DNA from 4 places in the Streptomyces sp. NPDC019937 genome. Region 2 is predicted to be linked to each of the others. Evidence: riboswitches for the same ligand, from Rfam matches in the RefSeq annotation. Region 2 holds a riboswitch; each other region holds the start of a gene.
What was found. A riboswitch is a leader RNA that binds a small molecule or an ion and turns the genes downstream of it on or off. The one in region 2 is predicted to bind thiamine pyrophosphate.
Positions count from the first base shown of each region.

Region 1: it holds a riboswitch for thiamine pyrophosphate, as region 2 does, so the genes downstream of both, ABZ562_RS31130 (thiamine ABC transporter substrate-binding protein) here and ABZ562_RS39385 (cytosine permease) in region 2, are expected to answer to the same signal.
Region 3: it holds a riboswitch for thiamine pyrophosphate, as region 2 does, so the genes downstream of both, thiO (glycine oxidase ThiO) here and ABZ562_RS39385 (cytosine permease) in region 2, are expected to answer to the same signal.
Region 4: it holds a riboswitch for thiamine pyrophosphate, as region 2 does, so the genes downstream of both, thiC (phosphomethylpyrimidine synthase ThiC) here and ABZ562_RS39385 (cytosine permease) in region 2, are expected to answer to the same signal.

Region 1 covers NZ_JBEYAL010000037.1:62,216-69,750, forward strand. The annotation lists gene ABZ562_RS31110 (hypothetical protein) at 1-159, shown strand, start outside; gene ABZ562_RS31115 (LOG family protein) at 194-1,327, shown strand; gene ABZ562_RS31120 (ABC transporter ATP-binding protein) at 1,354-2,433, opposite strand; gene ABZ562_RS31125 (iron ABC transporter permease) at 2,449-4,062, opposite strand; gene ABZ562_RS31130 (thiamine ABC transporter substrate-binding protein) at 4,119-5,192, opposite strand; TPP riboswitch at 5,187-5,290, opposite strand; gene rlmN (23S rRNA (adenine(2503)-C(2))-methyltransferase RlmN) at 5,356-6,462, opposite strand; gene ABZ562_RS31140 (phosphatidate cytidylyltransferase) at 6,546-7,535, opposite strand, start outside.
Region 2 covers NZ_JBEYAL010000075.1:3,187-10,721, forward strand. The annotation lists gene ABZ562_RS39355 (ABC transporter ATP-binding protein) at 1-250, opposite strand, end outside; gene ABZ562_RS39360 (hypothetical protein) at 247-501, opposite strand; gene ABZ562_RS39365 (sensor histidine kinase) at 672-1,946, shown strand; gene ABZ562_RS39370 (response regulator transcription factor) at 1,934-2,593, shown strand; gene ABZ562_RS39375 (IlvD/Edd family dehydratase) at 2,704-4,410, shown strand; gene ABZ562_RS39380 (triphosphoribosyl-dephospho-CoA synthase) at 4,481-5,368, shown strand; TPP riboswitch at 5,382-5,477, shown strand; gene ABZ562_RS39385 (cytosine permease) at 5,469-6,875, shown strand; gene ABZ562_RS39390 (APC family permease) at 6,994-7,535, shown strand, end outside.
Region 3 covers NZ_JBEYAL010000047.1:15,590-23,124, reverse strand. The annotation lists gene ABZ562_RS34745 (SRPBCC domain-containing protein) at 1-76, opposite strand, end outside; gene ABZ562_RS34740 (thiazole synthase) at 123-923, opposite strand; gene thiS (sulfur carrier protein ThiS) at 971-1,171, opposite strand; gene thiO (glycine oxidase ThiO) at 1,168-2,373, opposite strand; TPP riboswitch at 2,371-2,484, opposite strand; gene ABZ562_RS34725 (FAD-dependent oxidoreductase) at 2,672-3,904, shown strand; gene ABZ562_RS34720 (Rv2175c family DNA-binding protein) at 4,015-4,380, shown strand; gene thiE (thiamine phosphate synthase) at 4,530-5,180, shown strand; gene metF (methylenetetrahydrofolate reductase [NAD(P)H]) at 5,299-6,216, shown strand; gene ABZ562_RS34705 (hypothetical protein) at 6,257-7,234, shown strand; gene ABZ562_RS34700 (NAD(P)/FAD-dependent oxidoreductase) at 7,276-7,535, opposite strand, start outside.
Region 4 covers NZ_JBEYAL010000010.1:150,001-157,535, reverse strand. The annotation lists gene ABZ562_RS12770 (DUF5326 family protein) at 1-133, shown strand, start outside; gene ABZ562_RS12765 (SsgA family sporulation/cell division regulator) at 508-942, shown strand; gene ABZ562_RS12760 (YibE/F family protein) at 949-2,424, opposite strand; TPP riboswitch at 2,494-2,610, shown strand; gene thiC (phosphomethylpyrimidine synthase ThiC) at 2,624-4,366, shown strand; gene ABZ562_RS12750 (TIGR03086 family metal-binding protein) at 4,484-5,011, shown strand; gene ABZ562_RS12745 (hypothetical protein) at 5,195-6,067, opposite strand; gene ABZ562_RS12740 (metallophosphoesterase) at 6,257-7,369, opposite strand.

The DNA of each region.
Region 1 (7,535 bases), on a different contig from region 2:
GCGCGCCGGCGCACCACGGACGCGCTGCTGCGCCTCGGCGCGTCGGCCCGTCTGCTGCGGGGCGCGGCCGTGACGCGCGGTGTGGCCCTGCTGCTCCTGCTGGCGCCGGTGGTGTGGGGCGTGGCCCAGTTGACGACGATGCCGTTCACCCATCGCTGACCGCACCGGCGTTCGATGTGATTAGCATGACGCCGTGCAGACCGATGACGCAGACACCCCCGCGCCCACCGCACCCGACGTCGAAATAGAGTCCCTGGAGGAGTTCGACCAGGTCGTCGCCCGCGGCACCCTGGCCGGATACCGGGTCCAGTCCGTCGACCTGACGGACCGTACGTCCGCGCTGCTGTCCACCGGCGCCGACCGGGCGGTCTTCCTCGGCTGTCCGATGGAGCCGGAGGCCGCGGCGCGGGTGCGGGCGCGGGGGGCGCTGGTCTTCCCGCCCGTACCGGACCTGCCGTTCAATCCTTACCGCGGCACCCTCTACACGGCGGCCGAGCTGTTCGAGGGCCTGGACGACGGGGTGGACGGATACGCGGGCACGCCGGACGCCCTCGCGTACACCTGGTTCCAGCGCACCAAGGCGGACGGCGACATCTTCTCCTCGATGCTGCGCTCGATCCACGACGACGCGGTCTCCGACGCGCTGGACGAACTGCTCACCGGTGCCCGGGTGGTGGGCGTGATGGGCGGGCACGCGCTGGAGCGCGGCTCCGAGGGGTACGCGGGCGCCGCCCGGCTCGGACAGGCGCTGGCGCGGTCCGGGCTGACGGTCGCGACGGGCGGCGGCCCGGGCGCGATGGAGGCCGCCAACCTGGGCGCCTACACGGCGCCGCTTCCGGACGCGGCTCTGAAGGAGGCGCTGGAACTCCTCGCCCGGGAGCCCTCGTTCCGCCCCTCGGTCGGCGCCTGGGCCGGGGCCGCGTTCACGGTGCGGGAGCGGTGGCCGGACGGCGGCGCGTCGGTCGGGATACCGACCTGGTTCTACGGGCACGAGCCGCCGAACGCCTTCGCCTCGCACATCGCCAAGTACTTCGCCAACGCGACCCGCGAGGACGGGCTGCTGGCCCGCTCGAACGCGGGCGTCGTCTTCCTGCCCGGCGCCGCCGGGACCCTTCAGGAGATCTTCGACAACGCCACGCCGAACTACTACGAGTCGCGCGGTGAGCCGACCCCGATGGTGCTGGTGGACCGCGACCACTGGACGCGCCGTCTGCCCGCCTGGCCGCTGCTCGAAGCGCTCGCTGAGGGGCGGTCGATGAAGGCCCGTATCGCGCTGGTGGACTCGGTGGACGAGGCCCCGGACGCGCTCGCCTCCCTGACGGGCTGAGCGCCTGGCCGACGGGCTGAACTTTCCTACGGCGAGCCGAGCCGGGACGAACCGAGCCGGGGTGAACCGAGCCGGGGCGAACCGAGCACCACCACGTCCGCGGCGTCGAAGGCCGCCCCGACCCGCTCCCCCGCCTCCGGGGCGTCCCGCAGCGCGCAGGACGCCTCCAGGCGGGGGCCCTGGGACGGCTGGAGGATGAGCGCCACATGGTCGCCGCGGAAGGTGCGGGCCGCGACGGTGCAGGGCAGGCCGTCCTCGGGGGCCGTGAGCCGTACCCCGGCCGGGCGGACGAGCAGCCGGACCGGGCCCGGCCGGGAGCCGGGCGGCACGGGCAGCTTGCCCCACACCGTGTCGGCGTTCTCGCCGTGCACGGTCGCCTCGACCACGTTGTCGAAGCCCAGGAAGCGGGCGACGAACTCGTTCGCGGGGTGCTGCCACACCTCCAGCGGGGTGCCGGACTGCGCGATCCTCCCGTCCTCCATGACCACGACCCGGTCGGCGAGCGCGAACGCCTCACCCTGGTCGTGGGTCACGGCGAGGACCGTGGTGCCCAGCCGGGCGAACAGCTCCCGCAGCTCCACCACCAGCCGCTCCCGCAGCCCGCGGTCGAGCTGGCCCAGCGGCTCGTCCAGCATCAGCAGCCGCGGCCGGGGTGCCAGCGCGCGGGCGAGCGCGACGCGCTGCTGCTCACCGCCGGACAGCGAGTCGACCGGCCGCCGCTGCGCGCCGGGCAGTCCGACCAGGTCGAGCAGTTCGGCGACCCGGCGGTCCGCCTCCGCGCGCCCGGTCCCCCGCATCCGCAGCCCGAAGGCGACGTTGCCGCCCACGTCGCGCTGCGGGAAGAGCTGGTGGTCCTGGAACATCAGCCCCACCCCGCGCCGGTGGGTGGGTATGCCGCTCTGGTCGCGGCCCCCGAGCCACACCCGGCCGGAGGCGGCCCCCTGGAGCCCGGCCACCACGCGCAGCAGGGTGGACTTGCCGCTGCCGCTCGGGCCCAGCACACAGACCGTCTCGTGCTCGGCGACCTCCAGGTCGACGGCGTCGAGCGCGTCATGGCGGCCGTAGCGGACCGTCACCTCGTCCAGGCGCAGCAGCGGCGGCGTCATCGGGATTCCCCCCATTCAGAACTCCCCCGAGCGGTCGGTGCGGATGCGCTCCAGGGCCAGCAGGGAGCAGGCGCACACCAGCATCAGGATCGTGCTCAGCGCCATCGCCTGCCCGTAGTTGAGCTGTCCCGCCCGGCCCAGGAAGCGCGCGACGGCCACCGGGAGGGTGGGGAGGTCGGGGCGGGCGATGAACACCGTGGCCCCGAACTCGCCGAGCGATACGGCGAACGCGAAACCCGCCGCGACCGCCAGCGCCCGCCCCACCAGCGGCAGGTCCACCTCCCGCCAGGCGCGCAGCGGGGAGGCGCCGAGCACGGCGGCGGCCTCCCGCAGCCGGTGGTCCACGGCCCGCAGCACGGGCAGCAGGGTGCGCACGACGAAGGGCACGCCCACCAGGGCCTGGGCGAGCGGCACGATGAGCCAGGAGGAGCGCAGGTCCAGCGGGGGTTCGTCGAGCGCGATGAGGAACCCGAAGCCGACGGTGACGGCGGAGGTGCCCAGCGGCAGCATCAGCAGCGCGTCGAAACCCCGGACGAGCCGCCCGGCCCTGCGAGTGAGCGCGGCGGCGGCCAGTCCGCCGACGAGCAGGGCGAAGACGGTGGCGACGGCCGCGTACTGGAGGGAGTTGCCGATGGCGTCCACGGGGGCCACGAAGAAGGTGCCGCCGCTGTCGGCCGCGGATGCGAGCGCCCGGTAGTACGTGAATCCGTAGCCGTCCGGCCCGTGGAGCGAGCGTTCCACCAGCACCACGAGCGGCAGCACGATCAGCAGCGCGACGACGGCCAGCACCCCCGCGAGCAGCCCCCACTGCGCCGGGCCCTGGGGGCGGCGCGCGGTCCGGGCGGCGTCGACGAGCCTCAGGGCCCCCTCCCGGCGGCGCACGGTCCAGGCGTGCAGGGCGAGGATGGCCGCGACCGCCGCGAACTGGACGAGGGTCAGTACCGCGGCCGTCGGCAGGTCGAGCAGCTGCGCGGTCTCCCGGTAGATGGCCACCTCCAGGGTGGCGTAGCGCGGGCCGCCGAGGATCTGGATCACGCCGAAGGAGGTGAACGTGAACAGGAAGACCATCAGCGCGGCGGCGGCCACGGCGGGGCCCAGCGCGGGCAGGGTGACCCGGCGCCAGGCCGCGAGGCGGCTCGCGCCGAGCACCCGGGCGGCCTCCTCCTGACGCGGGTCGAGCTGCGCCCACAGCCCGCCGACGGTGCGGACCACCACCGCGTAGTTGAAGAAGACATGGGCCAGCAGGATCGCCCAGACGCTGGTGTCGAGCCGTATCCCCCACAGCTCGTCCAGCAGCCCGCCGCGCCCGAGCAGCCCCAGGAACGCCGATCCGGCGACCACGGTCGGCAGCACGAACGGCACGGTCACCACGGCGCGCAGCAGCCCCTTGCCGGGGAAGGCGAAGCGGGCGAAGACGTACGCGCCGGGCAGCGCGACCGCCAGCGTCAGCCCGGTCGAGGCGGCCGCCTGCCAGCCGGTGAACCACAGGGTGTGCAGGACGGACGGGTCGCCCAGCACCTCGGGTATCCGCCCGAGCCGCCACCGGCCGCCCGTGCGCAGCCCTCGGGTGACGATCGCGGCCACCGGATACGCGAAGAAGACGGCGAAGAAGGCGAGCGGCACGGCCATCAGGGCGAGCCGCAGGGCGGCGCCGCGCGGCCCGCCGCGGCCGGCCGCGGCGGGCTTCACAGAACGAGCGAGGACCATGCCTTGACCCACGGCTCACGGTTCTCGGCGATCTTCCGCGGCGGCAGGGTGGCCGAGTCGGCGACCTTGACCCCGTACCGGGTGAAGACCTCCGGCAGCTTGGCGTCCTCGCGCACCGGATTGACGTACATGTTCAGCGGTACGTCCTCCTGGAAGCGCTTGGTCAGCAGGAAGTCCAGCAGCGCCTTGCCGCCCTTGGTGTTGCCCCCGCCCTTCAGCAGCCCGGCGAACTCCGTCTGCCGGAAGCAGGTCCCTTCCGCCACCCCGGTCGGGGCCTTGGCGGGCTTCGACTTCGCGTCCGCCACCTCGGCGGGCGGGCTGGAGGCGTACGAGACGACGAGCGGCTTGTCGCCCTTGGCGCCACCCGCCGAGCCGGAGAAGCGGTCGTAGTACGCCTGCTCCCAGCCGTCGACCACCTCGACGCCGTTGGCCCGCAGCTTCTTCCAGTAGTCCCGCCAGCCGTGGTCGCCGTAGCGGGCGGCGGTGCCGAGCAGGAAGGCGAGGCCGGGGGAGGAGGTGGCGGCGTTCTCGGTGACCAGCAGGTTCTTGTACGCGGGCTTGGTCAGGTCGGCGAACGTCCTGGGCGGCGCGAGCTTCTCGCGTGCGAACCAGGCGCGGTCGTAGTTGACGCAGATGTCGCCGTAGTCGACCGGTGTGACGCGGTTCTTCGCCCGGTCGGGCTGGAAGGCCGCGGGGACCTTGTCCAGCCCCTTCGCCTCGTACGGCGTGAACAGGTCGTTGTCCAGCGCGCGGGAGAGCAGGGTGTTGTCGACGCCGAAGAACACATCGCCCTGCGGATGGTCCTTGGACAGGATCGCCTGGTTGACGGCGGCCCCCGCGTCACCACCGGCCTGCACCCGCACCTTGTAGCCGGTCTCGCGTGTGAACTCCTTGAGGACCGCCTTGGACGCCGCGAACGAGTCGTGCGAGACCAGGGTGACGGTCTTGGAGTCCTTGCCGTCCGCCGCGCCCCCACCGCAGCCCGCGAGGACGCCGGCGCCGAGAGAGGCCACGAGGGCGGCGGTGACGGCACGCCGAAGATGGCTGTTCATGCTGGGCTGACTCCCTACGCCGGTATGACCCGGATCAGGTTGGAGGGTCTGCGGCCGGGCCGCACTCTCAGCGCTCTCGCGCTCCCCTGTCGGAATGTTCATTTGTGCGTCGTCGCGGGATGGTTGTACGACGGTGGTGCGAAGGCACCGTATCAGCCGGTGGTCAGCGCTCCGTGGCCGCCAGCTGGCCGCACGCCCCGTCGATCTCCTGCCCCCGGGTGTCCCGGACGGTCACCGGCACCCCGTGCGCCTCCAGCGCCGCCACGAACGCCTTCTCGTCCTCGGGCCGGGACGCCGTCCACTTGGAGCCGGGCGTCGGGTTGAGCGGGATGAGGTTGACGTGCACCCGATGGCCCTTGAGCAGCCTGCCGAGCAGATCGGCGCGCCACGCCTGGTCGTTGATGTCCTTGATCAGGGCGTACTCGATGGAGATCCGGCGGCCCGACTTCTCCGCGTACTCCCACGCCGCGTCCAGGACCTCGCGCACCTTCCAGCGGGTGTTGACCGGGACGAGGGTGTCGCGCAGCTCGTCGTCGGGCGCGTGCAGGGACACCGCGAGCCGGCACTTGAAGCCCTCGTCGGCGAACCGCAGCATCGCCGGGACCAGCCCCACGGTCGAGACGGTGATCCCGCGCTGGGACAGGCCGAGGCCATCCGGCTCGGGGTCGGTGAGCCGGCGGATGGCGCCGATGACCCGGTTGTAGTTGGCCAGCGGCTCGCCCATGCCCATGAAGACGATGTTGGACAGCCGGGCGGGGCCTCCCGGGATCTCCCCGTCGCGCAGCGCCCGCATGCCGTCGACGATCTGGTGCACGATCTCGGCGGTCGACAGATTGCGGTCCAGACCCGCCTGGCCGGTGGCGCAGAACGGGCAGTTCATGCCGCAGCCCGCCTGGGAGCTGATGCACATGGTGACCCGGTCCGGGTAGCGCATCAGCACGGACTCCACGAGCGTGCCGTCGAAGAGCCGCCACAGGGTCTTGCGGGTGGTGTCGTCGTCGCAGCTGATGTGCCGCACCACGCTCATGAGGTCCGGCAGCAGCTCGGCCGCGAGCTTCTCGCGCGCGGCGGCCGGTACGTCGGTCCACTGGGCGGGGTCGTCGGTGTAGCGGGCGAAGTAGTGACGCGACACCTGACCGGCCCGGAAGGGCTTCTCCCCGAGGGCCGCGACAGCCTCGCGGCGCTCGGCGGGCGTGAGGTCGGCGAGGTGCCGCGGGGGCTTCTTGGCCCCACGCGGCACAGCGAAAGTGAGTTCTCCGGGCTTAGGCATGGCCGTACCAGTGTCGCAGACATGCGGAAGGCCCCGCGCCACGGGCGGTGCGGGGCCTTGAGCGGCAGCGATGCCGTACGGGGTCAGCCGCCGCCCACGAAGATCACCAGCAGCAGCCACACCACGGGGGCGGTGGGCAGCAGCGAGTCGAGCCGGTCCATGATCCCGCCGTGGCCGGGCAGCAGCTTGCCCATGTCCTTGATGCCGAGGTCGCGCTTGATCATGGACTCGCCGAGGTCCCCCAGGGTCGCGCTGACCGCGACGGCCAAGCCGAGGAGCAGCCCCTGCCACCACACGCCGTCCTCGATGAGGTACTGCATGCACAGCGCCCCCACGACCATCGCGAACGCCACCGCGCCCAGCAGCCCCTCGCGGGTCTTGCCGGGGCTGATGCGGGGCGCGAGGGGATGCTTGCCGAAGCGCCAGCCGACCGCGTACGCGCCGGTGTCGCTGACCACCGTCAGCGACAGGAAGGTCAGCACCCGCTGCGCGCCGTCGGGCGCGGCCAGCATGAGCGCCACGAAGGTGGCGAGGAACGGCACGTAGAAGGCGGCGAAGACGCCCGCGGTGACATCTCTGAGGTAGTTGTCGGGTGGCTCGGTCATCCGCCACACGAGCACGGCGAGCGCCGTGAGCGACACCGCCACCCATGCGCCCTGCGCCCCGCGGACATAGCCCGCGACGACCATGGCGACGCCGCCGACGGCGAGCGGCACCAGAGGGACCCGGATGTCCTTCCGCTCGGCCAGCCGGGAGGTCAGCTCCCACAGCCCGACGACCACGGCGACCGCTATCACGCCGATGAACACGGGCTTGTAGATGAAGAGCGAGGCGATGATGATCACGCCGAGCCCGACGCCCACCCCTATCGCGGCCCGCAGATCGCGGCCCGCGCTCTTCTTCTTCGCACCCTGATCGCCGCCACCGCCGGGCGCGCTGCCCGCGGACTCGGGGCCGGAAGCGGGGGGTGCCGGCGGCTGCCCGGGGGGCTGCCGGGGTCCGGGCCGCGGCTCCTGCTCATCGCGGAACAAGGGGCCGCCCGGCCGGGCGGCCCCCCGGTCACGGCCGGCGGC
Region 2 (7,535 bases):
TCTCCGTACCGTCGATGAAGGCGCGTCCGCCGGTCGGCGAGTCCAGGCCGGCGGCGCAGTGCATCAGGGTGCTCTTGCCGGAGCCGGACGGCCCCATCACGGCGAGGAACGTGCCGCGCTCCACGGCCAGCGACACCTCGTCCAGGGCGCGGACGCCGCCGGGATACGTCTTGCTGACACCGTCCAGCTCCACCGCCGGGGTGCGGCGGGCCGTCAGGGTCCGGTGGTCCTGGGCGCGGAAGAGCCTCATGACCGCCGCTGCCCGCGGTGGTGGACGACGAGCGCGATGCCGCATGCCAGGGTGGCCAGGCCGAAGCCGATGCCGACGAACACGCTCAGGCCCCCGACGGACGACGTCACCATGTTGGCGACCGCGAAGACCACCAGCAGCAGCCACAGCACGGGACGGACCAACCCGGCCCCGGCTCCGTCGCGGTCGCCCGGCCGCTCGGGCCGTGGTGCCCGCGGGGCCGCGAAACCGCGGTAGGGATCATCCGTCACGTCAAGCTCCTCGTACGTCGGTGCGCTGGGTGCACACCGACGCTACGAACCGGCGCCGCCACCGGCGATCCGGCCAGCGGGAGACCCGGGGTACAGCAGGCTGTACCCGCCCCGGCGTGAGGTGACGGCCTCTCGCGTGGTGCCCTATTGTCGCGGTCCAGGAGGTGGGGATGGACACGCGCGAGGCGACTTCGGCGACCCCCGGACCCACCCGGCCATGGGACGCGTTCGCCCGCGCCCGGACCGGCCTGGACGCCTTCGAACACCTCGTCGGCGGGCTCGGCACGGCGATCCTGGCCCTGGTCATGCTGGTGTGGCTGATCGCCACCGCGCTCGCGTGCCTCGTCGGAGTGGGGCTGCTGCTGGTGCCCACCGCCCTGCGCGGGGTGCGGGCCGTCGCCGACAGGGAGCGCGCCCGGCTGTCCCGCTGGGGCCCGGAGGTCATCGGCCCGGACCAGGCGCCCCTTCGGCTGCGGGCCGCCGTCGCGGATCCCGCCACCCGGCGGGAGCTGTGCTGGCTGGTCTGCCACGCCACCCTCGGGTTCTTCCTCGCGCTGACCGGCCTGACGCTGCCGCTCAGCGCGGCGACCGACGCCGCGTTCCCGGTGTGGTGGCGGCTGGTGCCACCGGAGGCGGCCACCCCGTCCCCCCTGCCGCTGTGGACCGTGGAGGACTGGCCCGGCGCCTTCGGAGTCTGCCTGCTGGGCCTGGGCTGGATGGCCGTCGCCGTGGGCGTGGCACCGAGCCTGGCGTGGCTCCAGGCGTGGCCCGGGCGCAGGTTGCTCACCCCCGCCTCGGGGACCGACCTCGCCCTGCGCGTCGCCCAGCTCACCGCGACCCGGGCCGCAGCGCTGGACGCCCACGCCACCGAGTTGCGGCGGATCGAGCGGTCGCTGCACGACGGGACGCAGAACCGCATGGTCGCCGTCACCGTCCTGCTCGGCGCGGCCCGCCGCGCCGTGGCCCGCGACCCGTCCCGCGCCGACGCCATCCTCGAACAGGCCCAGAGTGCCGCCGAGCAGGCGCTCGCCGAACTCCGCGGCGTCGTCCGGAGCATCCTGCCGCCCGTGCTGGCCGACCGCAGCCTGACCGACGCGCTCACCGGCCTGGCCGCCGACTCCCCGGTGCCCTGCCGGATCGACGCCGACGTACCCGGCCGGTGTGCCGCGTCCGTCGAGGCCACCGCCTACTTCGTGGTGGCCGAGGCGCTGACCAACGTGGCCCGGCACAGCCATGCCCGGAACGTCACCGTCACCGTCCGCCGCCACGACGGACGACTGCGGCTGCGCGTCACCGACGACGGCCGCGGGGGAGCGGACGAACACGGCGGATCCGGGCTCGTCGGCATCCGCCGCCGCGTCGGAGCACACGACGGGACGCTCGCCCTGACCAGCCCACCCGGTGGGCCCACCACCCTGGAGGTAAGCCTGCCATGCGGATTGTGATCGCCGAGGACGATCCGCTGCTGCGCGAAGGGCTCGCACTGCTGCTGCGCGCCGAATCGCTCGACGTCGTGGCCACCACCGGCACCCCCGGCGGCTTCCTGGACGCCGTCGCGGCCCACACACCCGACGTCGCCATCGTCGATGTCCGGATGCCCCCGAGCCACACCGACGAGGGGATCGCCGCGGCCGTGGAGGCCCGGCGCCGCCGCCCGGACCTGGCCGTCCTCGTGCTGTCCGCCTACGTCGAGCAGGCCTTCGCCACCGACCTGCTCGCCGACGGCAGCGCCCGGCTCGGCTATCTGCTCAAGGAACGGGTCGGCCGGGTCGAGGAATTCCTGACCGCGCTGTACCGGGTGGCCGACGGCGGCACCGCCATCGACCCCGAGGTCGTCGCGCAGCTCTTCGCCCGCACCCGGCCCGACACCCGGCTGGACCGGCTCAGCCCGCGCGAACGCGACGTCCTGGCGCTGATGGCCGAAGGGCTCGGCAACACCGCCATCGCCGAGCGGCTCGTCGTCACCGAGGGCGCCGTCCACAAGCACATCCGCAGCATCTTCGCCAAGCTCCAACTGGCCCCCACCGACCGCACCGACCGGCGCGTGGCCGCCGTGCTGCACTATCTCAAGGACGCGCACCGACGGTCCTGACGTGCACCCAGGGCCTGAGACACCCAGGGCCTGAGACACCCAGGGCCTGAAACCCCCAGGGAGTGGGCAGCGTTCCCCCGCACGGATCGTCGACAGATCGGAAGGCTCGTATGAGTGGCACGCAGCGGTCGCGGCAGTGGTACGAGGGCGAGTCCCGCGACGCGTTCATCCACCGTGCCTGGATGCGGCGCGGCCTGCCCGACCACGCCTTCGACGGACGCCCACAGATCGTCATCTGCAACACCTGGTCCGAACTTACGCCCTGCAACAGCCACTTCCGCGAGATCGCCGACCATGTGAAACGGGGGGTGTGGGAGTCCGGCGGGGTGCCGCTGGAGCTTCCGGTGCCGTCGCTGGGGGAGACCCTGCTGCGCCCGACCGCGATGTTCTTCCGCGACCTGGCCGCGATGGTCACCGAGGAACTCATCCGGGCCAACCCCGTCGACGGGGTGATCCTGCTCGGCGGCTGCGACAAGACCGTACCGTCGCTGCTCCTGGGCGCCGCGTCGGTCGACCTGCCCACCCTGATGGTCACCGGCGGCCCCATGCTGAACGGCTCGTGGCAGGGGCGCCCGCTGGGCTGCGGCACCGGGGTGTGGGAGCTGAGCGAGGAGGTGCGGGCGGGCCGGATGGAGCGATCCGAGCTGCGCCGGGCCGAGTCGGCGATGATCCGCAGCCGGGGCCACTGCAACACCATGGGCACGGCGTCCACCATGGCCTGTGCCGCCGAGGCGCTGGGCATGACCCTGCCCGGCAACGCGGGACTCCCCGCCCCCGACAGCCGGCTGCTGGAGCTGTCCCACGCGGCGGGCAACCGCATCGTCGACATGGTGCGCGAGGACCTGCGGCCCAGTGCGGTCCTGACCGCCGAGGCGCTGCGGAACGCGGTGCGCGCCGTGGCCGCCATCGGCGGCTCCACCAACGCGGTCGTCCACCTGCTGGCCCTCGCCCGCCGGGTCGGGGCGGACTTCGGCCTGGACGACATCGACCGCGCGGGCCGCGGCATCCCCTTGCTCGCCGATGTGCAGCCCGCCGGATCCCACCTGATGGAGGACTTCCACCGCGCCGGTGGCCTGGACGCCGTCCTCGGCCAGATCAGGGACCACCTGGAACCGGCCGTCACCATCACCGGCCGCCCGCTGACCGAGCAGCTGTCCGGCCTGCCCAGCGCCGACCTCACCGTCATCCGCACCGCTGAGGAGCCGATCGCCCACCACGCCGGGCTCGCCGTGCTCCGCGGCAACCTCTGCCCCGACGGAGCCGTCATCAAGCCGGCCGCCGCGACCCCGGAGCTGCTGCGCCACCGGGGCCGCGCCGTGGTGTTCGACGGGATCGAGGACTTCCGTACCCGCATCGACGACCCGGACCTGGAGGTCGACGCGTCCGATGTGCTGGTCCTGCGCGGCTGCGGACCGCGCGGCTACCCCGGCATGCCCGAGGTGGGCAACATGCCACTGCCGCCCGCGGTGCTGCGCGCCGGGGTGCGGGACATGGTGCGGATCAGCGACGCCCGCATGAGCGGAACCGCCTTCGGCACCGTCGTCCTGCACATCGCGCCCGAATCGGCGGCGGGCGGCCCGCTGGGCCTGGTGCGGACCGGCGACTGGATCGAACTGGACGTCGAGCGGCGGCTCTTGCGGCTGGACATACCGGACGAGGAACTCGCCGCACGGCAGCCCGTGACCGCCGCCGCGCCACCGGCCACCGGCGGATGGGAGCGGATCTACCGCGACCACGTCGAACAGGCCGACCGCGGCGCCGGACTGGACTTCCTCGCGGGCACCCGCGGATCCTTCGTGGCCAGGGAGTCGCACTGACGGGCCCGCACACAGCGGAACCACAGGAACGGCCCAGGCCCGGGAAAGGTTCGCCCCCTACCCTCCGGGCATGCCCACGACGCGTTCCCTGGACGAGGCACTGGCGCGGACCGCCGTACGAGCCCTGATCTCCCAGGCGGAGCTGACCCCCAAACCGGGCCTCGCGGACACCCGCGACCTCCAGGCCCGCGCCACCGGCACCGATCTGCTCGCGCTGCGCTGGTCGGCCAAGGCGCTGGCCCCCGGGTTCGCGGCCATGGCCGCCGCCGCCCGCCGCCCCGGCGAGCCGACCCGGGCGCTCCGTGAGGAGCTGGGCGCCATCGGCCGCTGCGCCGAGTGGACCATGGCGCGGGCCGGCGGCGGCCCGGCCACCGGCCGTCCGCACCACGGGGCGCTGTGGGTGCTGGGGCTGCTGGTCGCGGCCGCCGCCCTGCGGCCCGGCGCCGCGCCGCGGGAGCTGACCGCCACCGCCCGGCAGCTGGCGACCCACGCCGACCGTGGCGCCCCGCGCAGGCCCTCGGCGGGGTCGCAGGTCTCGGCCACCTACGGGGCGGCGGGCGCGCGCGGCGAGGCGCGGGCCGCCTTCCCGCACGTACGCCGCGCCCTGGACGCCCTGTCCACGGCGCGGGCCGCGGGCGCCACCGAGACCCAGGCCCGCCTCGACGCGCTGCTCACCGTGATGAGCACCCTCCAGGACACCGGCCCGCTGTACCAGGCGGGGCCGCCCGCCCTCCGGCGGGTGCAGGACGGGGCGCGCGGTGTGCTGGAGGCGGGCGGCACCGCGACGGCCCCGGGCGCCGCCGCCCTCGCCGCCTTCGACGCCGAGCTGCGCGAGACGGGCGTGGCGCCCCGGGGAAGCGCCGCGCTGCTGGCCGGGGCGCTGTTCCTGGACACGCTCCCGGCCACGGCCCGGCCCGCGGATCGCCCCCGGGGCCGGGACCACGGGGCGAGGGGCTAGCCTTAAGGGCGCTCCACCGGACACGGGGTGCCCCCACGCGGGGGCTGAGATCACACCCGTCGAACCTGAACCAGTTAATACTGGCGGAGGGATGTCATCGATGCCACGGCCGCATGCTGCCACCGACCCGGCGCTCACCGGCGCGGAATCCGTCTTCGACGGGCGGATGCCCACCGCGCCCGGGGACCTGCGCGTCGAGGCGCGCGGGATCGCGCCGGTCCCGGAAAGCCACCGCTACGGCGGGCCGGGGCGCCTGTTCACCGTGTGGTTCGCCCCGAACCTGACCATGACCGGCGTGTTCACCGGCACCGTCGGCATCTCCCTCGGCCTGGACTTCGCCACCGCGCTGGCCGCCGTCGTCCTGGGCACCCTCATCGGCGCCGTACCCACCGCGTATCTGGGCACCTGGGGTAGCCAGACCGGGGCCGGGCAGCTGCCCCTGGCGCGGTTGGCGTTCGGCCGGGGCGTGGCGGTGCCCGGCGTCCTGCAGTGGCTGTCCTCGGTCGCCTGGGACGCGCTCATCGGCCTGTTCGGCGGTGACGCGCTGGCCCGGCTGTGCGGGCTGCCGTTCTGGCTGGGGGTGCTGATCATGATGGCCGCCCAGGGCGCGCTCGGGGTGCTGGGCTACGAGGCCATCCACCGCATGCAGAAGCTGATGACCTTCGTCCTCGCCGCCGCCTTCGCCACCCTGGCCGTCCGGCTGCTCGACGGTGTCCACCCCGCCGCCACCGGGTCGGCCCACGGCGCCGACCGCGTCGGCGCGTTCGTCCTGACCAGCACGATCGCCCTGAGCCTGGCGCTGTCGTGGGCGCCGTACGCCAGCGACTTCAGCCGCTATCTGCCCCGCGCCACCTCCCGGCCGCGCATGTTCTGGTGCACGCTGCTCGGCGTCACCGTGTCCTTCGTGGCCGTCCAGGCGCTCGGGCTGTGGGGAGCGTCCGTGTTCACCGACCAGACCGCCCGCGGCGTCGACGCGGCCCTGGGCGGCGGGGCGCTCGGCGCGTTCGGGCTGCTGGCCGTGGCGCTCGCCGCGCTGTGCAGCAACGCCATGAACGACTACAGCGGCTCCCTGGCCCTGCAGACCGCCGGTGTCCGCATCCCCCGCCCGCCGGCCGCGGCCCTCGCCGCCGCCCTCGGCTTCCCGCTGGTGCTGTGGATGCACGCCGCCGACACCACCGCGCGCTTCCAGAACGTGCTGCTGTTCGTCGGCTACTGGATCCCCGGCTTCGTCGCCGTCGTGGCCGTCGACTGGTTCGCCCGCGCCCGGGCCCGGGGCGGTGCGCCGGTCGACCTGGCCGCCGAGAGCGCCCGCCCGCAGCCGTGGTGGCCCGCGCTGCTGGCGTTCGGCGCCGCCTTCGCCGCCGCGGTGCCGTTCATGGACACCAGCCTGTACACGGGCCCGGTGGCCGCCGCGCTGCACGGCGCCGACCTCGCCTACTACGCCGCCTTCCTCGCGGCGCTCATCGTCTACGTCCCGCTCAGGGCCCGGCGCGGCGCGGCTCGGTGAGGCACGGCCGCTCGCGGCCGTATCCGCACGTCACACGGCATCCGGCCGCCAGGTCCGGCGGCAGCCGTGGCACCCTTGGCTCCTGTTGAATTCCGCACCACCCGAGGAGACGTGCCACGTGCCGCAGAACCAGTCGGTGGAGTCCATCGCCGCCCCGGCGGTGCTCGCCGAGGAACGCAGACTCCACAAGGACCTCGGCTTCTGGGGCCTGACCGCGATCGGGTTCTCCAACATCCTCGGGTCCGGCTGGCTGTTCGCGGCCCTGTACGCCGCCCAGACCGCCGGGCCCGCCGCGCTGCTGTCCTGGGTCGCGGCGGGGGTGCTGTGCGCCCTGATCGCCCTGGTCATGGTGGAGCTGGGCGCCACCCGCCCGGAAGGCGGAGGCACCGTGCGGTGGCCGCTGTACGCCAGCGGGCGGCTGGTCGGCACGATGGTCGGCTGGTCCGTCGTGCTGTCCGTCGGCGGTACGGCCGCGGAGATCAGCGCGATCATGCAGTACGCCGCGCACTATCTGCCGGGGCTCTACGACGGCGGCAGGCTCACCCTGCCGGGCCTCGGCGTGGCCGTCGGGCTGAGCGTCGTCCTCACCGCGCTCAACTGGTTCGCCGTGCGGATATTCGCCCGGCTCAACAACCTGGTGTCGGTGTTCAAGGTCGTCGT
Region 3 (7,535 bases), on a different contig from region 2:
GCACCCGCCAGACGCGGTCGACGGGGGCGGCGACGTAGGTCTCGCGCTCGATCCGGTCGGCCACGGTCACGGTCACGGCGACCACCTCCGCTTCCCACGGTAGGACGCCCCGTTGCCGTCCGTTACGCGAACGCGGGCCGCTCCGGGTCGAGGGCGGCCAGGCCCTCGGCCGGGGACGACGCCTCGGCGAAGTGGCGGCGCGGGATGCGGCCCGACCGGTGCGCGAGCCGCCCCGCGGCCACGGCGTGCCGCATGGCCCCCGCCATCAGCACCGGCTCCTGCGCCCGTGTCACGGCCGAGGCCAGCATGACCGCCGCGCAGCCCAGCTCCATGGCCAGCGCGGCGTCGGACGCCGTGCCCGCGCCCGCGTCGAGGATCACCGGAACCCCGGCGCGCTCGGTGATCAGCTGGAAGTTGTGCGGGTTGCGGATGCCCAGACCGGAGCCGATCGGCGAGCCCAGCGGCATGATCGCGGCGCAGCCGACGTCCTCCAGCTTCCGGGCCAGCACGGGATCGTCGTTGGTGTACGGCAGGACCGTGAAGCCGTCGTCCACCAGGGTCTCGGCGGCCTCCAGCGTCTCGATGGGGTCGGGGAGCAGGGTGCGCTCGTCGGCGACGACCTCCAGCTTCACCCAGTCGGTGCCCAGCGCCTCGCGGGCGAGCCGGGCGGTCAGCACGGCCTCCCCGGCGGTGAAGCAGCCCGCGGTGTTGGGCAGCGGGCGGATGCCGTGCCGGTTCAGTACGGACAGCACCGAGCCCTGCACCGTGGGGTCCAGGCGGCGCATGGCGACCGTGGTCAGCTCGGTGCCGGAGGCGAGCAGCGAGCGCTCCAGGACGTCCAGGCTGGGCGCGCCGCCGGTGCCCATGATCAGGCGGGAGCCGAAGGTCGTACCGGCGATGGTGAGCGGATCGGCGTCGGTCAGGACCTCGTCGAGGGTCGTCGCCTGTGGTGTGGGGTGAGACATGGGGTTCAGCCTCCTTGGACCGCGGTGAGGACCTCGACGCGATCGCCGTCGCCGAGCGGGGTCGCGGGCCACTGGCCGCGCGGGACGACCGTCTCGTTGACGGCCGCGGCGACGCCCGAGGGCGCCTGGGTGAGGGTCGCGACGACCCCGTCGAGGGTGGTGCCGTCGGGCAGCTCGCGGGGCTCGCCGTTCACGGTGACGGTCATGCGATGTGCTCCTGTACTGCCGCGAGGTGCGGCGCGAAGCGGCGCGGGGAGAACGGCCGCGCGTCGGGCGGGAGTTCGCCGCCGGTCAGAGCCTCGGCCATGACATCGCCGGTGATCGGGGTGAGCAGGACGCCGTTGCGGTAGTGGCCGGTGGCCAGCTGGAGGCCCGGCAGCGCGGTCGGGCCGAGCAGCGGGGCGTTGTCGGGGGAGCCGGGGCGCAGCCCGGCGCGGGTCTCGACGAGCGGCAGCTCGGTGATGCCGGGCACCAGCTCGTGCGCGTCGCGCAGCAGCTCGTACACCCCGCCCGCGGTGACCGTGGTGTCCCAGCCCAGCTCCTCCGTGGTCGCGCCGACGACCAGCTCGCCGTTCTCGCGCGGGACGAGGTAGACGTGCCCGCCGCGCACCACGGCCCGCACGGTCCGGGACAGGAACGGCGCGTACGGGCCGGGCACCGACAGCCGCAGCACCTGGCCCTTGACGGGGCGTACGGGCGGCAGGACCTCCTCGGGGACGCCCGGGAGCCGCCCGCTGAGGCTGCCGGCGGCCAGCACGGTCTGCCAGGCGGCCAGCCGGGTGCCATCGGCCAGCTCGGCCCCGGCGGCCCGGTCGCCGTCCAGCGCCAGCCGCTCCGCGCGGGCGCGGTGGAGGGCCACCCCGGCGCGCTCGCACGCCGTCAGCAGCGCGGCCGCCAGCCGCCGCGGGTCGATCTGGTGGTCGCCGTCGACGCGCAGGCCCCCGCGCACGCCCGGCGCGAGCATCGGCTCCAGGCGCCGGCATTCGCGCCCGGTCAGCCACTGCGCGTCCAGCCCGAGCCGCTGCTGGAAGGCGTGCAGCTCCCGCAGATGCGCGCGGTCGTCCGCGTCGAGCGCGACCGAGAGCGTGCCGCAGGTGCGAAAGCCCAGGTCGTGGCCGCTCGCCTCCTCCAGCTCCGCAACGAAGGACGGATAGCGGCGCGCCGAGGCCAGATTCAGCCCGAGCAGGGTCTGCTCGCCGTAGTGCAGCTCGGTGACGGCGGCCAGCATCCCGGCCGCGACCTGGGCGGCACCGCCGCCGGGCGCCGGGTCGGCGACGGCGGTGCGCAAGCCCCGCTGGGCCGCCCGCCAGGCCGTGACCAGGCCGATGATGCCGCCGCCGATGACGAGGACGTCGTACGGCGCGTCACCGGCGGGTGCCTCGCGCGCTGTGTGGGGTGGCGTGTGCATGGGCTGTCGCCCCCTCCCTTCGCCGGCATGACCCGGATCAGGTTCGTACGGTCGGAGGCCGCGCCAGCCTCCCTCTCAGCCCGGTGCGCCCGGGCTCCCGCGAGTGCTCTGTCCCGCCACCCTAGTACGCGCCCCGAATCGCCCGGAAGGGAGCGCCCCGGGCGGGGCCGGGTGCCGGGGCCCCTTCGCGACGGCCGTCCGGCCGGCCGGGCTGTGCCCGAGATCTCGTCGTGCGCTCTGCGGTCCGCCCCACCTGCCGCAATACAGTGATCGTGTGAGCGATGAGACGACGAAGACGATGGCGTCCTCGGCGGGTGGCGGCGGACAGCGGGTGGTGATCGTCGGCGCGGGCATGGCGGGGGTGCAGACCGCGGTCGCGCTGCGGGAGCAGGGCTGGACCGGGGAGATCCTGCTGCTGGGCGCCGAGCCCCATCAGCCGTACGACCGGCCGCCGCTGTCCAAGGCCGTACTGCTCGGCAAGGCCGAGGGGTCCGCGTTCGACGTGGACTTCGCCGCGCTCGGCATCGAGCTGCGCCTCGGCGTCCCGGTGACCGGGCTGGACACCGGCGGGCGGACGGTGGACACCGGATCGGGCCCGATCCCGTACGACGTCCTGGTGATCGCCACCGGCGCCGAGCCGATCGCCCTGCCCGGCAGCGAGGACGTGCCGGGCGTCCACCTCCTGCGCACCCTGGACGACGCCGAGCGGCTGCGCCCGGTGCTCGCCGGACAGGGCGAGGTCGTGGTGGTCGGGGCGGGCTGGATCGGAGCGGAGTTCGCGACCGCCGCCCGCGAGGCGGGCTGCGCGGTGACGGTCGTCGAGGCCGCGGACCGGCCGCTGGTCGGCGCCCTCCCGGCGGAGGTCGCCGCCCATATGACCGGCTGGTACGCCGACTACGGCGCCACCTTGGTCACCGGCGCGCGGGTGACCGCGCTCGACCGGAACGGGCTGCGGCTCGGCGACGGCACCCGGCTGCGGGCCGGTGCGGTGGTCGTCGGCATCGGCGCCCGGCCCGCGACCGGCTGGCTGGCCGGTTCGGGCGTGGAACTCGCCGAGGACCGGTCCGTCGCCGCCGACGAGGGGCTGCGCGCCTCGGCGCCCGACGTGTACGCCGTCGGCGACTGCGCGTCCTTCCCCTCCGCCCGCTACGGGACCCGGCTGCTGGTGCACCACTGGGACAACGCGCTCCAGGGGCCGCGGACGGTCGCCGCCAACGTGGTGGGCAGCCGCACCGCGCACTTCCCCGGCCAGGTCTACGACCCGGTGCCGTACTTCTGGTCCGAGCAGTTCGGGCGGTTCGTGCAGTACGCCGGACACCACCCGGGCGCCGACGAACTGGTCTGGCGGGGCGACCCGGACGGCACCGCATGGTCGGTGTGCTGGCTGCGGGACGGGGGCCTGGTCGCCCTGCTGGCCGTCGGCCGTCCGCGCGATCTGGCCCAGGGCCGCAAGCTGATCGAACGCGGCGCCCGGCTGGACCGGACCCGGGCCACGGATCCGTCGGTGCCGCTGAAGTCGGCCGTTCTGTGACCCACCGGTGCCCTGGGGCGGGGGTGCGGGGCCCGGCGGCCCCGCACTCCGCGGCCCGCGCGGCGGACGCCCGGCTACCCACTGTCAGTCCCAGATGGCAGGCTTGTTCTGTGACCGAGATTGACGCAAAGATCGATGCTCTCGTCCCCGCCTGGCTCACTCTCCCCGACGTCGCCGACCGGCTGGGCGTCGAGGTGACCCGTGTGAGGCAGCTGGTCAAGGAGGGCCAGCTGATCGCGGTGCGCCGTGGCGAGAACCGGGTGCTGCAGGTGCCCGAGGACTTCGTCGGTGACGGGAAGGTCGTCAAGGGGCTCGTGGGCACCCTGACCCTCCTCAAGGACGACGGCTTCAGCGACGAGGAGATGCTGGAGTGGCTCTTCACCCCCGACCCGAGCCTGCCGGGCACCCCGGCCCAGGCGCTGCGCGAGAATCGCGGCACGGAAGTGAAGCGGCGCGCGCAGGCGCTCGCCGTCTGACGCCGCCCGCCGCTCCCTGAACCAACCGGGTTCCCGGACCCTCGAGGTTCCTCCACCGTCTCCGAACCACCAGGCGTACGGGCCGCACGGCCGCCGTCCCCGGCGGCACCCCGGCCCGTACGCCGCACGAACCGGGGGGAAAGCCACCCATGACCGCACGTGAGCAGCTGGCGGACGCCCGCCTCTACCTGTGCACCGACGCGCGCAAGCGCCAGGGCGACCTGCCGGAGTTCCTGGACGCCGTGCTGGCGGCCGGGGTGGACATCGTCCAGCTGCGGGACAAGGGTATGGAGGCCGCCGAGGAGCTGGACCACCTCGCCGTCTTCGCCGACGCCTGCCGCCGCCACGGCAAGCTGCTCGCCGTCAACGACCGGGCGGACGTCGCCCACGCCTCCGGTGCCGGCGTGCTCCACCTGGGCCAGGGCGACCTGCCGGTCCCGGCGGCCCGCGCCATCCTCGGGGACGGCCCGCTGATCGGCCGCTCCACCCATGCCGAGGCCGAGGTGGACGCGGCCCTCACCGAGCCCGGCGTGGACTACTTCTGCACCGGCCCCTGCTGGCCCACCCCCACCAAGCCGGGCCGCCACGCCCCCGGCCTCTCCCTGGTCCGTCACGCGGCCGCCCGGCGCCCGGACCGGCCCTGGTTCGCGATCGGCGGCATCGACGCGTCGAACCTGGACGAGGTGCTGGAGGCGGGAGCGCGCCGGGTCGTCGTGGTGCGGGCCATCACCGAGGCCGCGGACCCGGGGGCGGCCACGGAAGCCCTGGCGAAGCGCGTGCGAGCAGCAGATGTCCCGTAGGTGTCGGAGGTGAGCCCGGCTCGATGAGTCTGTCCGCATTGCGGACAGGATCCCGGCAAAGCCCCCATAATCACGTCGCCGGGTGGGCGACGGCCACCCGGCTGGCTAACCTTCGCGTATGGCCCTAGGCACCGCTTCCACCAGGACTGATCGAGCCCTTACCGTGCGTGACCTGCTCGCATCCGGCGAGCAGTCGTATTCCTTCGAATTCTCCGCCCCGAAAACGGACAAGGGGCAGCACACGCTGTGGAACGCCATCCGCCGGCTGGAGGCCGTCTCGCCGACCTTCGTCTCCGTGACGTACGGCGCCGGAGGCTCCTCCCGTGAGGGCACCGTTCGCGCCACCGAGCGCATCGCGACCGAAACCACCCTCACCCCGGTCGCCCATCTGACCGCGGTCAACCACTCCCTCGCCGAGCTGCGCAACATCATCGGCCAGTACGCCGGGGCCGGGATCCGCAACATGCTCGCCCTGCGCGGCGACCCGCCCGGCGACCCGATGGCCGACTGGGTCAAGCACCCCGACGGCATCACCTATGCCGCCGAGCTGGTCCGCCTGATCAAGGAGTCGGGAGACTTCTGCGTCGGCGTCGCCGCCTTCCCCGAGATGCACCCGCGCTCGACGGACTGGGACACCGACATCCGTCACTTCGTCGACAAGTGCCGCGCGGGCGCCGACTTCGCGATCACCCAGATGTTCTTCTACCCGGAGGACTATCTGCGGCTGCGCGACCGGGTCGCGGCCTCGGGCTGTACGACACCGATCATCCCTGAGATCATGCCGGTCACGAACGTCAGGCAGATCGAGCGGTTCGCGCAGCTCAGCAACGCCGCTTTCCCGCCGGAGCTGGCCGAGCGCATCCTGGCGGTCAAGGACGACGCGGCGGCTGTACGCTCGATCGGGATCGACTACGCGACAGAGCTGTGCGCGCGGTTGATGGCCGAGGAGATCCCCGGGCTGCACTTCATTACCCTGAACCACTCCACGGCGACGCTGGAAATCTACAAGAATCTGGGACTGCACCAGCGGTCCTGATGACGGCCGCCGAGGGGCAGCCGCACTGAGAGGGGCGGGCATGGGCTGGACGGTCCTCTACATCGCTTTCGGCGTCGTGGCGCTGTGGCTGTTGGGAGAGGTACTGCTGCAGTACAAGGCGCGGCTGCGCTGGCGGCTGCTGGCCTTCGTCGGCTTTCTGGGCGTCGTCGTCGGGGTGCTGATCCCCTCGGTGGTGGTGATCGCCATCGGCGCGATCGCCTTCGCGGTCGGCCAGACCTACGTCACGCTCTCCTTCCGCCAAGGCTTCGAGAAGGGCTGGGCGCTGGACGGCATCCCCGGGGTGCCGGGGCTCGGCCGCGGACGCGAGCGCGGACCCGGTCCGGGGCCGGACGATCCGGAGCCCGAGCCGGTGCTCCAGGTCTCGGACCTGGAGGACGTCCAGGTCTCCCGGCCCGAGCCGCCCACCTACCGGCCGGAGCCGCTGCCGGACGACACCAGCGAATACGGCGTCTACGAGGAGCCGTCCCCGTTCACCCCCGCCTCCGGCGCCTACGCCGACCCGAACGCCGGCTACAGCGGGTACGAGACGTACGCCGGGTACGGCGCGCAGGACGGCCAGGGCGCTCAGGGCCAGGGCCAGGGCTACGGCGACGTGGGCTACGGCCAGGGCCAGGACGTGTACGCGGACGCCGGGCAGTACGGCTACCAGGACCAGGCGTACGCGGGCTACCAGCAGGACCCCTACGCCGCTTCCTACGACCAGCAGTCCTATGGTCAGCAGCAGCCCTACGGGCAGGCCCAGTACCCCGACCCGTACGCGGGCTACCAGCAGGACCCGTACGCCGCCGGTGCGTACGGCGGCGACCACTACGCGGCGGACGCCTCGTACGGCTCCCCGCAGCAGTACCCCCCGGGCGCCGACGCGATGGAGCCGGGCGGCTCCTGGGTCCCGCAGCAGCGCGAGGGCGACGCCCCGCCCGGACAGCAGGACCAGCCGCCGTACCCCTACCAGCAGCAGGGCTTCCAGCAGGGATACGACGAGCAGTACCGCTATTAGTTACCGCTTGTGGCGGGGCGCGGACCGGGGGGCGCGGCCCACTACTGTGAGCCGCGCCAGTCCTGGCCCTCGACGATCAGGCCCGCCACCAGCGCCCCCGACATTCCGGCGTGGGCCAGCCCACCGCCCGGATGGGACCAGCCGCCCGCCAGATGGAGACCCGGGAGCCGGGTGAGGTTGGCGGGATGCAGATACCGGCCCCCGGCACCGGCCAGCGCCGGGCCCGGCACGGAGCCGCCCGCGACACCGGTGTCGGCGGCGATGTGGCGGGGGGTGCGGACCTCGCGCCACAGGATCCGGT
Region 4 (7,535 bases), on a different contig from region 2:
CGGGCTGATCACGAGCGTGGTCGGCTTCGTGGTCGGCCTGCTCTTCAAGGCGCTGCTGCTGGTGGCGCTGATCGGCGGTCTGATCTACGTCGTACGGAAGTTCACCTCGTCCTCGTCGCGCAACGACTGGTGAGCCGCCGCCGGTGACCCCGCGGCCTCGCCCGGCGGGTACGCCGCGCGAGGGATACCGCGGAGCCAAACATCGGCCCTGCGGCACCACTGTGGTTAGAGTGCGAGTCCGCGACGTTCCCCATCTCGGCGTCTGCCTCGCAACAACACCCCGGGGGTGCCTGTTGACGACAGCGAACATCGACACGGCCGCTGGACCGGCCCTGATCGCCCGCGCACCGGGCCGGCGTCGCCCGGCCCGGTGGGTTCCACCACGGCAACACTGGCCATTTCCGTTCCCTCACATGAGGCAAAGCGACTCCGCCCCGCAGTCGAGTCGCTACGCTCCAGAGTCGGCGGCCAAGTCTGAACTACCCGGGGCGGCGAACGATGCGTGACATGCGTGACACAGTCCAGGCGGAAGTGACGATGACCTTTCTGGTCTCGCAGGAACTGTCCTTCCGGATCCCGGTCGAGCTGTCGTACGACAGCGGCGACCCCTACGCGGTCGAGATCACCTTCCACTTGCCCGGCGACGCGCCGGTGAGCTGGGCCTTCGCCCGTGAGCTGCTGCTGGACGGGCTCAGCAAACCCTCCGGCGAGGGCGATGTGCGGATCGCTCCGGCCGCGCCCGAAGGACTCTCGGACGTGTTCATCAGACTGCAGGTGGGGTCCGAGAGAGCGCTGTTCCGGGCCGGGGCGGCGCCGCTGGTGGCCTTCCTGGACCGTACGGACCGGCTCGTCCCGTTCGGTGAGGAGCCCGCGGCCTGCGATCCGGTCGGCGACCTCGACGCCGAACTGGACCGCATCCTGGCCGAGGACCGCTTCGCGTAGCGCCGGTCAGCGTGCGCGCGCCCGGCGGCGCCGCCCGCGCCCCCGTCCGCCCCCGCTCACTGCCCCCTTGTCCGCGGCGTTCCCGTGCGCCGCACTCCCGCTCGGCGCGCCGCCGCTCGCCCCGCCGCCGTCCGGCGCGTGGTCCGCGGAGACCACCAGCACGGCCAGCGCCGTGGTCACCGGCACCGAGGCGACCAGCCCGATGCTGCCCACCAGCGTGCGGACGATCTCCTCCGCGACGATCTCGCTCGTCGCCACCGTTCCCACCCCGCTGTCCGCGATCGAGAAGAGGAGCAGCAGCGGGAGCGAGGCGCCCGCGTACGCCAGCACCAGGGTGTTCACGACGGACGCGATGTGGTCCCGCCCGATGCGCATCGCGGCCGCGTAGAGCTTGCGGCGGCTCGTCGTGGGGTCCGCCTCCCGCAGTTCCCACACCGCCGAGGTCTGGGTGACCGTCACATCGTCCAGCACCCCCAGCGAACCGATGATCACCCCTGCCAGCAGCAGTCCCTTGATCTCGATGCCCGGATAGAGGCCGTGCACCAGCCCGGTCTGGTCGTCGGTGTTGCCGGTCAGCGCCGCCCAGCCGATGAACAGCGAGCCGAGCACCCCGATCAGCAGCAGCGAGACCAGGGTGCCGAGCACCGCGACCGAGGTCCGGGCGCTCAGCCCGTGACACATGTACAGCGCGAGCAGCATGATCGCGCTGCCCCCGATGACCGCCACCACCAGCGGATTGGAGCCCTGCAGTATCGCCGGGAGGATGAACAGCGTCAGCACCCCGAAGCTGATCGCCAGCGCCACCAGCGCGAAGACGCCGCGCAGCCGGCCGACGGCCACGACCACGAGCGCGAACAGCCCGGCGAGCAGCGCCATCGGGAACGAGCGGTCCACGTCCGAGACCGAGTACTGGAGATTCTTCGGCGCCTTGGGCGCGTAACTCAGCTTCAGCTCCTGCCCGGCGCTGAACTTCCGTGAGGCGTTCGGCTGGACGATCTCGGGGAACGTACGGCCCTTGTCCTTGCCCGAGGTGACCTCGATGGTGGCCCGCTCGCAGACGCTCTTCCCGCCGCCGGTGGCCCCGCCGCCGCTTCCGCCGGCCGCGCCGCCCGTCCCGCCGCCGGGCGCCGGGGCGCCGCCCTGCTGACCCGGCTCGGTGGGGGCCTGCGGCTGCGCGTTGACGTCGGCGCAGTCGACCTCCTCCACCTTCACCACCCGCCCGGCGGCCGTCTCCTGGTCGAAGCCGAGCCCGCTGCGGCCGTGCGTGGTGTGCTCGGGGCTGCCCGGCCACAGCGCGACCAGCCCGGCGAGGACGGCGACGGCGAAGGGGATGAGCACCACCGCGATGACCTTGCGGAGGCGTGCGGAGACGGGGGCGGCCGGACCGTGCGCATGGGCATGGCTGTGGCCGTGGGAGTGGGAGTGGGCCTGGCCGGGCACGCGGGGCTGCTCGGGCGGATGGTCCTGCTGTGTCGCGGTCACCGTCGCATCATCGCAAGAGTGCGAGGCCCCCTGTTCAGGTATGCGGGGAAACCGTTAGCGTGGGGGCACCTTTGCAATCGCGGGAGCTCGGAGCACCGGGCTGAGAGGGCGCTGACGCGACAGCTGCGCCGACCGCTGAACCTGTTACCGGGTAATGCCGGCGTAGGGAGTGGGTCTCATGACTCAGCAGGATGCACACATGCGCGAAAACGCCGGCGATTTCGGCTGGCACAAGGGATATGTCACGGGTTCCCGCCCGGACATCCAGGTCCCGGTGCGCCGCGTGCACCTCACCAATGGCCAGGACGTGACGCTGTACGACACCTCCGGCCCGTACACCGACCCCCACATCGACACCGACGTCCGCCGTGGCCTCGCGCCGCTGCGGCAGAACTGGATCATCGCCCGCGGCGACACCGAGGAGTACTCCGGCCGCCCGGCCCGGCCGGAGGACGACGGGGTCAAACACACCTCGCCCCGCGGTGGCCTGCGCAACCTCGACGCGGTCTTCCCCGGACGGCCGCGCCAGCCCCGCCGGGCCCGTGACGGCGCCGCCGTCACCCAACTCGCGTACGCCCGCCGGGGCGAGGTCACCGCGGAGATGGAGTACGTGGCGCTCCGCGAGAACGTCTCCCCCGAGGTGGTCCGCGAGGAGATCGCGGCGGGCCGGGCCGTACTGCCCGCCAACGTCAATCACCCGGAGATCGAGCCGATGATCATCGGCAAGCGGTTCCTGGTGAAGGTCAACGCCAACATCGGCAACTCCGCCGTCACCTCGTCCATCGAGGAAGAGGTCGAGAAGATGACCTGGGCGACCCGCTGGGGCGCCGACACGGTCATGGACCTCTCGACCGGCCGCAACATCCACACCACCCGCGAGTGGGTGCTGCGCAACTCACCCGTCCCCATCGGCACCGTGCCGCTCTACCAGGCGCTGGAGAAGGTCGACGGCAAGGCCGAGGAGCTGACCTGGGAGGTCTACAAGGACACCGTCATCGAACAGGCCGAGCAGGGCGTCGACTACATGACGGTGCACGCGGGCGTGCGGCTGCCGTACGTCCCCCTGACCGCCCGCCGCAAGACCGGCATCGTCTCCCGCGGCGGCTCGATCATGGCCGCCTGGTGCCTGGCCCACCATCAGGAGTCGTTCCTCTATACCCACTTCGAGGAGCTGTGCGAGATCCTCGCGGCCTACGACGTCACCTACTCGCTCGGTGACGGACTGCGCCCCGGGTCCATCGCCGACGCCAACGACGAGGCCCAGTTCGCGGAGCTGCGCACGCTCGGCGAACTCAACCGGACCGCCAAGGAGCACGGCGTCCAGACGATGATCGAGGGCCCGGGTCATGTCCCGATGCACAAGATCAAGGAGAACGTCGACCTCCAGCAGGAGATCTGCGAGGAGGCCCCCTTCTACACCCTGGGCCCCCTCACCACGGATGTCGCGCCCGCATACGACCACATCACCTCGGGGATCGGCGCCGCGATGATCGCCTGGTGGGGCACGGCGATGCTCTGCTACGTCACCCCCAAGGAGCACCTGGGGCTGCCGGACCGCGACGACGTGAAGACCGGCGTGATCACCTACAAGATCGCCGCCCACGCCGCCGATCTGGCCAAGGGCCACCCCGACGCCCAGGCCTGGGACGACGCGCTCTCCGACGCGCGCTTCGAGTTCCGCTGGGAGGACCAGTTCAACCTGGCCCTCGACCCGGACACGGCGCGCTCGTTCCACGACGAGACGCTTCCGGCGGAGCCCGCGAAGACGGCGCACTTCTGCTCCATGTGCGGGCCCAAGTTCTGCTCCATGAAGATCAGCCACGACATCCGGCGCGAGCACGGCGACGCGATGGACGAGGCGGAGGCGGAGGCCGGAATGGCGGAGAAGTCCCGCGAGTTCGCCGCCGCGGGCAACCGGGTCTATCTGCCGATCGCCGACTGACCCCGACCGGTTGGCCGGAGCCACGGGCCCGCCGCCGCGACGCTCTCGTCGCGGCGGCGGACCCGTGCTTGGGTGGGCTGTCCCTGAAACACCCGTACGAGCCTTCCGGAGCAGCCCATGGACAACCTGCGCGCACTGCGTATCGCCAACCGAGCCTTCGCCGCACACCTCGACGGGATCGGGGACGGTGAATGGGCGCTGGCCACCCCGTGCAGCGAGTGGACGGTGCGGGACCTGGTGGGGCATGTCCTGCTGGGCCATGCGCATCTGGTGTCCGTCCTGACGGACGACCAGGTCACCCCAGGGCCCGGGGACACGTTCGCGGAGTGGGCCGCGCGGGCGGAGGGGGCCGCCGGGCTACCGGGGGTGGCCGGGCGGACCGTGCGGAATCCGGTCGTCGGCGAGCTGAGCGGGGACGCGGCGGTGCGGATCCGGTGGAGCGACGTCTATCTGCACGCCTGGGACCTGGCGCGGGCCCGGGGCGCGGAGTTCACGCCGGATCAGGAGCTGACCGAGGCGGCGCTGGAGTGGCTGGTCCCGGCGGGGCCGGGGCTCGGCGCCACGGGGCTGTTCGCGGCCGGCACCGACCCGGGGGCCGGGGCCGATCCGTTCACGCGGGTGCTGGCCCTCACCGGGCGGGCCTAGGGGGGTGTCTTGTGGATCAGGCCGGATCAGCGAGCGGCGTCTGGTGCGGTGGATCGCAACCCGCGTGAGGAGAGCGCAGCGGCGCTGCGTGCGACGAGCGCGGGGCCGCGAGGTGCCGCCCGCCGCGGCAGCGGCTGATGTCACAGCGGCGTCGGGAGCCCGGCATGATCCACACGACACCCCCTAGTCCGGCTGGTTCTCCGGGCCGCCGTACTCGGGGCTGGTGTAGTCCGGGCTGCTGTAGCGGGGGCGGGCCCTGGGGCCCTCGTCGTCGGTGCTGAAGCCCGGGCGGCTGTAGCCGAGGTGGGGGGTGCGGCCCGCCGCCTCGGAGCGCCCGGGGACGTAGGCCGAGGACGAACGCGTCGGCGCGGTCCAGGGCGCGGGGGCCGACGGGTTGCTCAGCGCCTCGCGCAGAAAGGGCAGCACGCCCCGCTCCAGCAGGGCCTGCCGCCATGCCTCTCGCGCGCGGTCCACCTCTTCCAGCTGCTCGGCCAGGGCCTCGCCGCGGATCGCGCTGGAGCCGTTCCGCAGGGCGGTGATGAGGAGGCCGACGGCGGCGAGCAGGATGCCCGCGGCGGTGAGCGTGGCGAAGAACCAGCCCGCGGTGATCATCGGCTGGGCGATGGACGGCGCCGGGTCCAGGACGTCCAGCACATAGCCGACGAGCAGGAAGATGATCGCGGCGGTCCCGGCCAGCACCGGGGCCAGGACGGCGAGCATGGGGACCAGCCCCGCTCCGGAGGCGTCCAGGACGGTGCCGGTGAACCCGGCGGACTGCGCGTGCTCGCCGTCGTCCTCCGGGCCCTGGGCCATCGGTCCCGGTGGGACGGGCTCGCGCAGCTTGGTGCGGGCGAGGACGTAGTCCTGGTATTCGGCGGCCGCGCACGCGGTGATGGCGGCCGAGGCGCTGAGCGCCATGGTGCGCAGCTGCTCGGCGGTGAGCCGCTGTCCTATGCCCTTCAGGTCCGGTCGTTGGTCCGCGGTACGCAGCACCTCGTCGAGAACTCGCTCGAACTCCGGGCGGTCCTCGGCGAACAGGTGCGGAGCGCTTTTCATGGTGCATCCCCCGATACTCCGTAGGGCCTCGGTGCCGGCTTTCACCGGGCGGTCGGGCGGAAACGGAGGAGAGCCTGCGACGGATAAACCGATGGTAGAGCCGATCCGCCGCGAGGTGACAGCAAGTTTCGTGATTTGCTCAACTCCGGCGGCGCCGTCCGGCCTTTCCCATGGGCGTCCGTATCACCCTCAGGTGCCGAGCGGCAGTTGTACGACCAGCAGTTTCCCGGCCATGGTGATGCCGCCGTCCATCGCGACCGCGAGATTGTCCGCGTAGACGTGCGGGCCCTCGACCGCGGGCGCGCCATCGTCCTCGCCGTCCTCCGAGCCGACTTCGCCCAGCAGATACGGGATCGGGCTGTGGCCGTGGACGATGCGCTCCCCACCGTAGGTGCCGAGCAATTCGCGCACGGCCGTCGGCCCGGCGTCCTCGTCGCGGAACGCGAAGCGCTTGGTGAATTTGCGGAACAGGTCCCAGCACTCGTCCGCGTCACTGCGCTGCAGCGTTTCGGTGACGGTGTCGTTGACGGCCTCGATCGAGTCGCCGTACTCCAGATAGGCGGTGGTGTCGGAGTGCACGAGCAGGTGCCCGTCCTCCTCGGCCATCGCGTCCAGCCGCGACATCCACTGGAGGTGATGGTCCTCCAGCCGCTCCATGTCGGTGCGCTGGCCGCCGTTGAGCAGCCAGGCGGCCTGGAAGGAGGCGGTGCCCGCCCCGGAGTTGACGGGGGTGTCGCCGAACCGCTTGGCGCCGAGGAGGAGCAGTTCGTGATTGCCCATCAGCGCCTTGCAGTAGCCGCCCGCGGCGGCGGCCTCGGCGGAGAGCTGCATCACCAGGTCGATGACGCCGATGCCGTCCGGGCCGCGGTCGGTGAAGTCGCCGAGGAACCACAGCCGGGCCTTCCCGGCCGCCCAGCTGCCCTTGTCGTCGATCAGGCCCTGGGCGGCGAGCGCCTGGCGCAGCTCGTCGTGGTAGCCGTGGACGTCGCCCACGACGTAGAGCGGGCCGGGTCCTTCGCCGTCGGTGAGCGGGTCGGCGCCGGGGTCGGTGACCGAGGAGAGGGCGATCGTCGGGCGGTCCTGCGGGGGCACCAGCCGGGTGTCGGCGATGGTGTGCCCCGGGCCCACGACCGGCAGCTTCTCGGTCGGGGTGTACCCGTCCGGCAGGGGCGCGGGCGCGGGTGCGGGAGGCACCGGGCCGGGCGGCGTGGACGCCCCGTACGCGGGCACGGGCGGCACCGCCGCCATGGTCCCTGCCGTGGCTTCCAGACCGGCCCCCTGAGTCATCGACCCCTCCACCATCGCGCCGCCGTGCCACCTTGTGGACCTTGCCTGGTCGACGGCGGTCCGCGGTGTCGTCCGCCCATCATAGGAATGACCGTGAGGGCTTGTGACGCACCAGGGTGCCGTCAATCGGTACTCGGTCCCGCTTGGACGGTCTTTTATCCTGGATTGGTCCGGTAGGGGA